Regions from separate parts of the Bacillus sp. UNC322MFChir4.1 genome, predicted to be linked through region 4. Evidence: riboswitches for the same ligand, from Rfam matches in the RefSeq annotation. Region 4 holds a riboswitch; each other region holds the start of a gene.
The links. A riboswitch is a leader RNA that binds a small molecule or an ion and turns the genes downstream of it on or off. The one in region 4 is predicted to bind lysine.
Positions count from the first base shown of each region.

Region 1 (3,217 bases), on a different contig from region 4:
CTTGAACTACCGCATTCCACTCCTTATTTATTGTTGGAGGACTCATTTCTATTTGCAGTAACTCTTCCCAGTGTTTGCTTGTTTCATTTACATTAGTAATAGTATAGAAAACTGTTTTCATTTCAATTATGTTATTGTTATGAGGTGAAATTACTCCTTTTCTCTGTAAATCATCCCTTCTTTTTTCATCCGATTCACTCCACTCAATAAAAAACGGAAATCTAGGACCGCCTTCTTCTTGTTCAATAAATAACATCTTCCACCTTAAGAGAGTTCCGCCATCCCTCATACGTTTACCTTCCAATGGACCGTTTATTCGAAAACCCTTTTCCACCAGCCTTTTAGCAAGCTCTTCCATATGTTCTGTGCGCAGCGCAATTTGAAGCATTCCTTCTCCTGTTTGCAACTTATGAACAACTTGTTGAATAAGAGGATTCTCCGCTCGGTTTGCAACCTTTTGATTTTGCACTGCTAAAAACTCAATATATGCTAAATCAAAATAACATAAACTATTGTGGGTTCCCCAATTCGTATGCTCCCCTCCTAGAACTACATGAAATCCATGTAGTTTCATTTGGTCTATCGCCTCAGCTGGAGAGCATCTAACTACATGAACAAGATGATCAAACTGTAACATCTCCTCACCCCATACTTTTGTCCTTTTTGTACATTACACTTCAATTCTTTCTTGTGACTTAAAATTACAAAGACTCTGTCAACTTATGTTTATTATAATGAAAAAATTATGCTAATTGGAAGAATAAAGGATTTTTTCTAGAAAGAGCATTCTATATTCTTCTTAGTAATAAAAATTTCATCTCAATAGATTTGTCGAAAAATATTTGTCTGAATTTTCTATTAATTTTGAAGGATTTTTCGAAACATTTTACGAAACCATTGTATAACCTTTTTTATTAGGAGGTTATTTCATACATACTTTTTTTAGGACGGGATGAATTTTGAAAGCGCTTTTCTAAAATAGCCATTTATTTCTATAAAAAAGTCCTTGCACTATTTTCAGAAAATCATTACAATTGCCATATATTAAAAATCATAGTAATAGAAAAATCCTCATCAATCCGATGAGGTAGAGGTTGCGGCTTTTATTAGTAATCTAGACGAGACACAGAGAACGTCAATAACTCTAGATAAAAGGAAAAGCTGCCGAAGTTTATACTTCTTCTCTGGAAGTATATGCTGGGGCTGTTTTCGAATAGGAACAGAACTGTCACGTTTACAAAATTACCGTGTAAACGTGGGGCGCTATCTTAACGGAAGGTATGATGGGGTGGCTATTTTTGAAATGCTCCGCTAAAGTCCTTTGGCGGTTTTTTTTATTCCCCCCGCTCCTTCCTATCTTACAAGAAAAGGAGTGTTGAACATGAACGGCGCAACTACTAACGTTACCTCTACAACTTCAAAACAATCTGCACAAACATCTAATGAACTACGACGCGGATTGAAATCTCGCCATCTTACAATGATTTCACTTGGTGGTACAATTGGAACAGGTTTATTCCTAGCAAGCGGTGGTGTTGTCCATACAGCTGGTCCTGGTGGTGCTCTCGTCGCCTATGCTGCAATTGGTATTATGGTATATTTTTTAATGACAAGCTTAGCAGAATTAGCATCCTACATGCCTGTAGCAGGATCATTTAGCACCTATGCAACAAGGTTTGTTGATCCATCACTTGGATTCGCATTAGGTTGGAACTACTGGTATAACTGGGCTATCACAATTGCTGCTGAACTCTCTGCAGTTACATTAATTATGAAATTTTGGTTTCCTAATACGCCTTCCTTACTTTGGAGTGCAATTTGTTTAGCTATTATGTTTCTTTTAAATTATTTATCAGTTAAAGGATTTGGCGAAGCGGAATATTGGTTTGCACTTATAAAAGTTGTAACTGTTATCGCCTTTTTAATTGTCGGATTTCTTATGATTTTCGGTATTATGGGCGGAGAACCTGTTGGTTTTAAAAACTTCACAGTTGCAGATGCACCGTTTAACGGCGGCTTCATGGCAATTATCGGTGTATTTATGGCAGCTGGATTCTCATTCCAAGGAACAGAATTATTAGGAGTTGCAGCTGGCGAAACTGAAGATCCACAGCGTAACATCCCAAAAGCAATTCGCAGCATCTTTTGGCGAATTCTATTATTCTATATTTTTGCAATTCTCGTAATCGGTTTATTAATCCCTTATACAAACGAAAACCTTGCAGCAAGTGATATAACAGTAAGTCCATTTACACTTGTATTTGAAAAAGCGGGGATTGCTTTTGCAGCATCAGTAATGAACGCGGTTATTTTAACAGCTGTTTTATCTGCAGGTAACTCTGGTATGTATGCATCAGCACGTATGCTCTGGGATTTAGCAAACCAAGGTAAAGCACCTAAATTTTTAGGGAAATTAAATAGTCGCGGCGTACCAGTAAATGCATTGATTGCAACATCATTAGTTGGATGTGCTGCTTTCTTAGCTTCTTTATTCGGTGATGGTGTTGTATATGTATGGCTATTAAATGCCTCTGGTATGTCAGGTTTCATCGCTTGGATCGGAATTGCAATTAGTCACTATCGTTTCCGAAAAGCATATATTGCACAAGGAAAAGACTTAAATGACTTACCATATAAAGCAAAATGGTTCCCATTCGGCCCTATCTTTGCATTTGCATTATGCTTAATCGTTATTCTTGGTCAAAACTACGGTGCATTTATGGGCGAGTCTATCGATTGGAACGGTGTACTCGTTTCATATATTGGCTTACCTCTTTTCTTAATACTTTGGTTAGGCTATAAATTTACAAAGAAAACAAAGGTTATCCCATTAGATAAATGTGAGCTTTAACAACCAAAACCTATCAACTTCTGTTGGTAGGTTTTCTCGTGTTACTGTATATATGTTTTTAGGCAAACGATGGCATCTAGCGTGTATAGAAACGCTCAAGGACTTCTCCTTCCACATGCAATGTCTACAACAAAGGGAAAAAGTAAGTAGCGGTCACTTCTTGTTTTACATGCCATTAACTAATATATTGAAAAATCAAAATTAGATTTATATATTATTGTTTCTTTGTTAAAATAGGTGTTTAGGAAAGGAACGTGATCATATGAATATTCGTGTTACAAATACAACAAAAGAACAATTGCTACAAAACAAAAATAAAATCATTGTTAGAATAAAAGGAAGTATCGGAAACACTTGTACTGTCTA
Region 1 covers NZ_JQKQ01000037.1:22,904-26,120, forward strand. The annotation lists gene BR72_RS14465 (VOC family protein) at 1-637, opposite strand, end outside; lysine riboswitch at 1,081-1,274, shown strand; gene BR72_RS14470 (amino acid permease) at 1,382-2,851, shown strand; gene BR72_RS14475 (iron-sulfur cluster biosynthesis family protein) at 3,114-3,217, shown strand, end outside.
Region 1: another riboswitch for lysine. It lies ahead of BR72_RS14470 (amino acid permease); the one in region 4 lies ahead of lysA (diaminopimelate decarboxylase).

Region 2 (3,217 bases), on a different contig from region 4:
GTGTTTTCCTTCGCGTTGACAACAACAACTTCTTAATTTGGGTTGATAACAATGCAAATATCAACGTTACAAGTTTAGATACAATTAGTATTCGTAAAATTTCCTAATTCCCTATGACACTATTTAACTCTTTCACAAGAAGACGCTGAGTCTATTCAAAAGGTGTTATACATACCCTTTTTGAGTAGACTCTTTTTTTATAATACACTTTACACTTTTCATATGACTGAGTAGTTACTAGTATTGAATGTAATTCTATAAAAATGGTTGCTTGTACTACATTCCTATCGCACACACTCTCTATCATTTTCATATATTATATTAACTTCTAATAGAGGGGAGGCGGCCTTATGGCAATCACATTAAATGGTTTAGTAGAAGGCGACAAAATTCGCGTGTTCTCAGCAGGACGTGAAATTGACGGCCGAGGTGTTTTCATTCGCGTAGATAACAACTTCTTAGTTTGGGTTGATAACAATGCAAATATCAACGTTACAAGTTTAGATACAATTAGCATTCGTAAAGTTTCCTAATTCCTATAAAATGATTTAACCCTCTCACAAAAAGATACTAAGCCTATTCAGAAAGTGTTATACATACCCTTTTTGAATAGACTCTTTTTTTATAATACGCTTTACACTTTTTATATGACTAATGGTTAAGTCATAATCTACGTTAATCCAATATAACCATTCATTTGTACACTCAATAAAGATACCTTCTATACTATTTTCTCCGTCAAATATTTCTATCTTATCTCCTAATGAAAAAAGAGGAGGCAATGCACTCTTTTCTGCTTTTTTACTTACATTCTTTTGTATATTATAGAGTAACCTCATACACTGTTCTAAAGAAGCTGCGAGTTCTTCATTTTGTTTTTTTAACTCCTCTATTGGATTCGGTTTTTCACACGTATCCATTCCCTTTCCACATATAAAGCAGTTTCTCTTAAACCAGCTCTCCATCCGCTTATCCCTACCTCAAAGTTTTGAGGAAATAAAGTGCTCCACATGATAGATGTTGCACTTTTCCCTTCTTTTATATACATATTGTATGATGCAAATCCAGAAGTTGTTTCATTATTTAAAACATACTCTATTCTCACAATCATCCGATTATAATCATTTGCATTGACGAATAAAAATCCATTTGTTACCCTTGGTTATGTTAACTATATATATAAATCCTCATTCGTATCTCGGTGAGGTAGAGGTTGCAATGATTAATAGTACGATTTGGGAGATGTGTGGCATCGCTGAACAAATCAAAAAGGAATCATTGCCGAAGTAAGAAGTATCCACAACGCTTTCTTGCTGGGTCTGCATTGAATAAGTGCAGGACTGTCACAAGCTTTTTGCTTGTGGAGAGCTATCGAGAGATATGTCCGTGGGTTTCTTAATAAGATTAAGGAGCGCGTGAGCATATACGCGCTTTTTTGTTTTGTTTGGAACTTCAAACACATACATATCTCCTCGCTTGACTTGGTTATACTAATTTTGGAGGTAGTTTCTATGCAACAAAAAAAATGGGGCTTTTGGGTACTCACTGCATTTGTAGTTGGAAATATGGTCGGAGCAGGTATTTTCATGGTTCCGAGTACATTAGCACAAACGGCTAGCCCTCTTGGGGTTACATTAGCTTGGTTAACAACAGGGTTTGGCGTGTTAATGCTAGCACTTGTTTTCGGTAATTTAGCAATTCGTCGCCCTGATTTAACGACAGGTCCGCAAAGTCATGCTTATGCGCTCTTTTCTTCACAAAAAACGAAAAAAATGGCGGGTTTTAGCATCGTATGGGGCTACTGGGTTGCAAACTGGGCAAGTAACGTAGCAATCATTACATCATTTGCTGGTTATTTATCGCTCTTTTTCCCAATTATGAAAGATACACGTGTATTATTTACAATCGGAGCGTTTGACATTGAAGTCGGAAAACTAATTACGTTCTCTATTTGTACCCTTTTACTATGGGGGACGCATATGATTTTAACGAACGGCATAAACGGCGCTGGGAAACTAAACTTCCTCGCAACAACAACGAAAGTAACAGGATTCCTTCTCTTCATCGTTGTCACGTTATTTGCCTTCCAAGCATCTAAATTTGGACAATGGTATACACCGATTATTGATAAAGAAGGCATTTCACACGGACTATTATCACAAGTAAACTTAGCTGCCTTAACAACACTTTGGGCCTTTATCGGCATCGAGTCAGCTGTCTTATTATCAAACCGTGCTGTTTCACCAAAAACAGTAAAACACGCAACTGTTGCTGGTTTATTATTAACAGTTGGTATTTACTTAGGAATTACAATCTTAACAATGGGCGTTCTTCATATCGATAAACTGCAAGCATCTGAACGACCATTAGCAGATGCCTTAGCCGCAGCTATGGGTCATGGCGGTGGAAAACTAATGGCATTGCTTGCACTTACTTCTTTATTTGGATCTATTCTTGGTTGGGTCTTATTAAGCTCAGAAGTACCATATCAAGCTGCAAAAGAAGGGTTCTTCCCCTCTTTCTTTACAAAAACAAATAAAAAAGGAAGCCCAATTTATTCGCTTCGTATCACAAATATTATGTCGCAAGTGTTCCTATTCTCAACACTATCAGGCACAATTGCCGAAGCGTATACATTTGTAATTACCGTTTCAACGCTAGCATACTTAATTCCATATCTCGTTTCACCAATCTTCCAGCTGAAACTCGTAATGACAGGTGAAACATACGAAAATCAAAAAGGCTCTCGCATCATAGATGGAATCATTGCGGCGATTGCACTTATTTATGCATTATGGGTTATTAAAACAGGATCCGCTGATATGAAAACATTCCTGCTTGGGATTGGATTATTTGTTGTCGGATTTGCATTTTATCCATTAATGAAACGCGATGAGAAAAAAGAGAAACAAAGCGAGCAAGTTGCCTAAGGGTGGCTTGCTTTTTTGTATGCATACAAAGACATAAACCCACTTTTTTAGGGTAGACAAGAGGATCTGGCTATGTTCTTTTTCTGCCACACGCAGTGTTAAATCAAAAAACTTTTCCAAATTTACCCACAATATCGTGATGTGTATATGATAAAATAACAGAAAAAGGAATAAGGAGTATTGGCAACATGTTACAAATTTTTAAAAAGAGAAGTGTTGTACATATTGTAGGGTATTTATTTGGGATTTTAGGATGCGCTTTCAATTTAATTGTGTTTATTCGCAAC
Region 2 covers NZ_JQKQ01000036.1:37,319-40,535, forward strand. The annotation lists gene BR72_RS14295 (hypothetical protein) at 1-107, shown strand, start outside; gene BR72_RS14300 (hypothetical protein) at 351-533, shown strand; gene BR72_RS14305 (hypothetical protein) at 591-920, opposite strand; lysine riboswitch at 1,200-1,379, shown strand; gene BR72_RS14315 (amino acid permease) at 1,512-2,930, shown strand.
Region 2: another riboswitch for lysine. It lies ahead of BR72_RS14315 (amino acid permease); the one in region 4 lies ahead of lysA (diaminopimelate decarboxylase).

Region 3 (3,217 bases), on a different contig from region 4:
AATTTCTGTTTTTGGAACGGTAACAACCAGGTCACTCCAAACACAATCTCCAAAAATCCAATTATTTTAATTATCAAATGATTATAACTTTCCGAACCAATAGCATTAGAAAGCATCTGCACCTCTTCTGGATGAGTAAATAAAATTTTCGGAACTAGCCCTTGATAAATCCATACAAAAGATAGAAAAATACAAATCAAATAATATGTAACAGCTCTTTTTAATAATAATCGTGGATGAAACCCTTTTTCTAACCACAATTTCAAGGCATCAAAACTCCAAGCAGTTGCCCACCCTAACAATGGACGAAACATGTATAAATCTATAACTCTTCCTATACCTCCAAACCTCGTTTCATAATCATACTGCGTTTCAAAACGAACTTTTTGTTCATTCGGTGTATACTTCCAGTAGCCTCTCCCTATGGAAATTAGCGAAAGTTTACTATCCGTCCAAAATTTCAATGACGAAATGCGTTCTCCGCCTTCTTTTCGTAATTCTCCTACTGATTCTCCTTCTCCCGCAATTTCTAATCCGAAACCAATTTTTGTTTTATACAAAAAACGCTGTGGTTCACCTTCGTTTTTCTCTAAATACGATATTTCTGTAAACCGTACATCCCATTCAGTATGTATCTTTGGATCTTGTGTATATTCCCAAAGGTCACCCATTGTAGTTTCTATTTCTGTTTGTACATAAATAGGATTTTGTTCTTTCATTCACACCCCTCCATTCCTATGTTAAATATTGTAACATCTAACATTTTATATCATTTTTATTCCCTTTATAATATTTTAAAAATTAAAAATATTTATAACCTACTTGATTTCTCTCAACATTTTAATTACTATGGAACAAATGTTACCAATAACTTCATACAACCAATTACTCTCGCCTAATGACGTGAGATAGAGGTCGCAACTTTTATGAGTATTCTATAGGAGACACAGAGATTGTCAGTGAATGTAGATGAAAGGAAAAGTTGCCGAAATGTATATGTGCCTCTGAGCATATACATTGGGGCTGTTTTCAAATAGAAACAGAACTGTCATATATACAGCGGTGTATATATGAAGAGCTATCTACAAAAAAGAGAAATCATGTTTTTATGATTATCTTCTTTTTTGGCGGTTTTTTTATTAGCTCCGTATTCTGTTTCCCTTTTCCTGTAACAGCACCATCCTCACCTATTTGAGATGGTGTTTTTTATTTACTTTTTTACAGGAGTAAAAGGGATCTATATTTCCCATCTTATGTTTGACAACATTTTTTCCTAATTTACCTATATTAACTTGAAAGAGGGCACTTATCATGGAAATTATTGTTCAAAAATTTGGCGGTACATCTGTCGGAAACATCGAACGGATTCAACATGTTGCCGATTTAATCATTGAAGAATATGAAAAAGGACATGGGATTGTAGCGGTTGTTTCAGCAATGGGACATAGTACAGATGAACTCGTCTCTTTAGCTGCTAGTATTACAGATCAACCGAGCAAACGTGAAATGGACATGTTACTTACAACAGGTGAGCAAATTTCAATTTCCTTATTAACAATGGCTTTGCAAACGAAAGGGTACGAGGCAATTTCACTCATAGGTTGGCAAGCTGGTATTACAACAGAATCCGTACATGGCAGTGCTAGAATTACCGATATAAATACAGAGCGGATTCAATCTTATGTACAAAAAGGAACGATTGTCGTTGTAGCCGGTTTTCAAGGCTTAAGCGCAGAACAAGAAATCACAACACTTGGCCGCGGTGGTTCTGATACAACTGCTGTTGCGTTAGCGGCAGCATTACAAGCAAAAAAATGTGATATTTATACTGATGTAACAGGTGTTTACACAACTGATCCTCGCGTTGTAAAAAATGCTTATAAATTAGATGAAATTTCCTATGATGAAATGTTAGAACTTGCAAATTTAGGTGCTGGCGTACTTCACCCAAGAGCCGTCGAATTCGCCAAAAACCATAACGTTATATTAGAAGTTCGTTCAAGCATGGCACAAGAAAATGGAACAATCGTAAGGGGAGAATGTAACATGGAACAACAATCAATCGTAAAAGGCATTGCATTTGAAGATAATATTACACGTATAACAACGAAAGGCTTACAACCAGGAAAACTTTCCGCAGTCTTCTCTACATTGGCAAATGCGCATATTAATGTAGATATTATTATTCAAAGTATTACAAATGAAGGAACTGTACATTTGTCCTTCTCTATACATTCAAATGACTTAAAGGAAACATTAGTAGTTTTAGAAGAAAATCGTGAATCAATGCAATATGAATCTGTAGAGTATGAAAACCACCTAGCAAAAGTATCAATCGTTGGATCGGGTATGGTATCTAATCCAGGTGTCGCCGCGAAAATGTTCTCCACATTACAAGAAGAAGATATTCACATTAAAATGGTCAGTACATCAGAAATTAAAGTATCTGTCGTAATCGACCGCCTTCATTTAGTAAAAGGTGTCGAAGCGCTTCATGAATCATTTATGGCAAAAGTTGAACCGTTTGTATCAATTAATTAAAAAACAAAGAGCTGATTTCCCAAAGCATCTATGTGACTTTTGGAAATCGGCTCCTTCTTACATATCCACCGATATATCGGCAGAAATGGTACATTTATCGGCGCTTTTCACAATATATCGATCGTTTCTTAAAATATATCGACGATTCGACACGGTATAAAGTTCCTTCGGCAACATTTAACACAAGAACTGTCTAGCCCTTGAAGTTGAATCTTTTTAAAACAAGTGAATGTTTTGTTTTTTGCACGCTTCACGCATTTCATCTGGCCATACAGAAGACTGCACTTCACCGATATGTGCTTTACGTAAAAAGTACATGCACATTCTCGATTGTCCGATTCCACCACCAATTGTTAGCGGCAGTACATCTTCTAAAATCCCTTTATGGAAATCGTACTCACGTTTGAAATCTTCTCCTGCTATTGTTAATTGTTCATCAAGAGATTTCCTGTCAACGCGAATCCCCATAGAAGATAACTCAAATGAAGATTGCAGTACTGGATGCCAGAATAAAATATCTCCGTTCAACTTCCAATCATCATAGTCCGATGCGCGTCCATCATGTTTTTCACCAGAGCTTAGCGCCCCGCCAATCCCACTAATAAAGACAGCACCGTATTCTTTTGCAATCGCATGTTCACGATCTTTCGGTGTTAATTCTGGATATTTATCTTCC
Region 3 covers NZ_JQKQ01000023.1:38,878-42,094, forward strand. The annotation lists gene BR72_RS10360 (DoxX-like family protein) at 1-719, opposite strand, end outside; lysine riboswitch at 902-1,089, shown strand; gene BR72_RS10365 (aspartate kinase) at 1,312-2,541, shown strand; gene asnA (aspartate--ammonia ligase) at 2,758-3,217, opposite strand, start outside.
Region 3: another riboswitch for lysine. It lies ahead of BR72_RS10365 (aspartate kinase); the one in region 4 lies ahead of lysA (diaminopimelate decarboxylase).

Region 4 (3,217 bases):
CCGCCTCTAGTTTTTCTAGTCAGCATGCTTATTTCAAACGTACTTTTTCACTTTTTTCAAGTTGAATCACTTTACCATCTTGCACAACAATTGTAATTGAACCATATTTCATATCAGCAAGCATCGCTTGAATCTTACTTGCTACTTCCTCAAATTGTTCGCGTCTCCCCATGAACAGCCCCCCTTTTTTCATAAAAAAAATCTTTCCCATTTCGAAAAGACTGTTCCGGTAACGTATCTACCTTATCTTCCAAAATGGATTCCATTTTGCTGGAAGTAGCACCTTACTTTTATAAAGTAGGTTGCCGGGCTTCTTCGGGCCAGTTCCCTCCGCCGCTCTTGATAAGAATTTAATTATATCTTCACTTTAACACAATTCTGAATTTTTTCAATCCTAGTTTTCCGATAAAATTTATTTTTTTAAGAAGAAGGAGTTATTCACCTAAAAAACTCCTTCTTGGGCTAACCATCAGTAGCGGGATGAAGTCGTCATTGATAGAAGTTTCATTTTATACAAATTCCTTTATACGTATGCGATCGTTCCCGATAATATTCTCATACGATTCTCTCTCAACAACAACATGAGATTTTCCACTTTTCACAAACACAACTGCTGGTCGACGAATACGATTATAATTATTCGCCATGGAATAACCATATGCCCCTGTACAAGAAATAGCCAAGAGATCACAAGAAACAACTTTTGGGAGCGCGACATCCCAAATGAGCATATCGCCGCTTTCACAACACTTCCCTGCAATGGAAACCACTTCTTCGGCAGATTCATTTGCTCGGTTTGCTAGCAATGCTTCATAACGAGCTCCGTAAAGTGCTGGTCGAAGGTTATCTGTCATACCCCCATCAACCGATACGTACTTGCGAATGCCTGGAATATCTTTAGTTGCACCCACTGTGTACAAAGTTGTTCCTGCATCACCAACAATACTACGACCTGGTTCTACCCAAATTTCTGGCAGTGGGTATCCATAAGCTGTAAACTGCTCGCGTACTGCATCTGTTACAGCTTGCACATAATCACCAAGAGCAAGCGGGGTATCTCCTTCCGTATAACGAATTCCAAAGCCACCGCCTACATTTAATACGGGAGCTACGTAATCCGTTTCTTTTCTCACTAATTCTAAAAATTTGTGAAGCACTTCAATTGCACGAACAAATCCTGCTGTTTCAAAAATTTGCGATCCAATATGAGAATGAATTCCTAACACATGGTAATTTGATTTTTCTAATGCACTTTTCATTGCTTGTAATGCATGCCCCGTTGAAATACCAAAACCAAACTTGGAATCATCTTGACCTGTTGTAATATATTCATGTGTATGCGCTTCTACTCCTGGAGTCACACGAAGTAGAACACTGACAACTTTTCCGTATTCTTTTGCCAAATCATGCAATATTTCTAGTTCCAAAAAATTATCTACAACGAAACACCCAATGTTAGCTTCTAGCGCCATTCTTATCTCTTCTTCTGTTTTATTATTGCCATGGAAATGGATACGTTCAGCCGGAAATCCTGCTTGCAGCGCCGTATATAACTCTCCGCTAGACACAACATCAAGCGACATATTTTCTTCTGCAGCTAGTCGGCACATTTCCATGCACAAGAACGCTTTGCTTGCATATGCTACTTGATAAGAGAACCCACTCTCTCTAAAAGCACGATGAAATGCACGACATTTCTCACGAATTGCTGCTTCATCATATACATAAAGAGGTGTTCCATATGTCGCTGTAAGTTCAGTAGCATCGCATCCCCCAATTTCTAAATGTCCTTGCTCATTAATGCGGCTTGTGCCGTGTAAATACATGTGAATTCCTCCCTTTTTTTCTCAAAACCATATATATATCCATTTTAATTTTTTGACAGATAAGTCACTGTTATGCAGCATACAACATGATCGCTACTTGCTTCCTCCTTTTGTTTTAAACACTGCATGTGGTAAGAAAAGGTTCTGATCGTTTCTATACGCGGCCAGATGCTCTTGACATCCATTAAAAAGAAAGGAGGTTTCTAACTTGTATATATGACGTCCCTTATTTGTTCATATTATTCCAAATAAGGTAAACAAAAAACGCGCGGAACAATGTTCACACGCGTTTCTTATTGGAAGAATATATGATGAAAAAATAAACTTGTTGTTATTTTCTCAAATAAGAAACCGCATCAAACATCTCCAAATAGCTCTCCATAAGTCAAAAACTTATGACAGTACTACATTTATTCAATGCAGTCCCAATATATGAATAAAGTGGCTATTCATATATTTCGGCGATAATCCCTTTCAGACTATAATCATGAATCCCACTATATTTCCTATAGCTTACTCTTGATTATCGCGGCCTCTACCTTTGAGTGTAGATGAGGTAAGTCTATTTAATTTTCAAGCATCTTTTTATTGCTATTAACAATAGCAAATGACTGATTTATTTGTCAAATACTTTTTTCATACTGGTTTACGACAATTTATTTTTGTATTATCTGGTAAGCGCTTCACATCTATATTCTTCACGGACCATTCCCCCTCATCATTTTCAAACGTGATTGTTACTTTTTCAAATGGCGGAAGTTTTTTCCCTCCTACTCCTGGCTCATATTTAATGATTTCAATAGAAGCACGGAACAAATATGTACCGCTGTACATTTTTTTCATACTAATGATTTTCGGGCACTCATATGGCTTTTGCTTCCCATAATACTTTTGAATCGCTTCATTTATTCTCGGAAACAGCACCGAATAAAGGGCATCTTCTAATAATAATGGTTCATGTTCAGCCAAAAAAGGAGCTGGGTTTCCAAGTAAAATGAAGCAACTCAATATAAAACAACTTATTTTCCTCATAGTACTCCTCCACATTTCCAAAGATGACATTATTTTATCCATCTTCCCTTTTTCTACCCAATTATGAGAAAAGCATCCACAAATTCACTATGTTTTTATATAATAGTACACATAGTAAAAAAATATAGAGAGATGTAACCGGTTATATACATAAAAAAAGACGGTTACTTATAGGTAGTAGGAGGAACCAAATATGATGCAACGCTTGTTTCCAAAAGTACGATTCGCTCTCTTAGCAGTCGTTCTATTATGGATCAAAACATTTATTGTATACAAATTAGCTTTTGATATGAAGATTAATAACGCTTTCGAACAAATCATGTTGTTCTTTAATCCGTTAGCTTCATTATTATTATTTT
Region 4 covers NZ_KN050809.1:186,257-189,473, forward strand. The annotation lists gene BR72_RS25845 (YezD family protein) at 29-172, opposite strand; SAM riboswitch class I at 241-349, opposite strand; gene lysA (diaminopimelate decarboxylase) at 510-1,826, opposite strand; lysine riboswitch at 2,190-2,372, opposite strand; gene BR72_RS18195 (DUF3888 domain-containing protein) at 2,463-2,858, opposite strand; gene BR72_RS18200 (LTA synthase family protein) at 3,052-3,217, shown strand, end outside.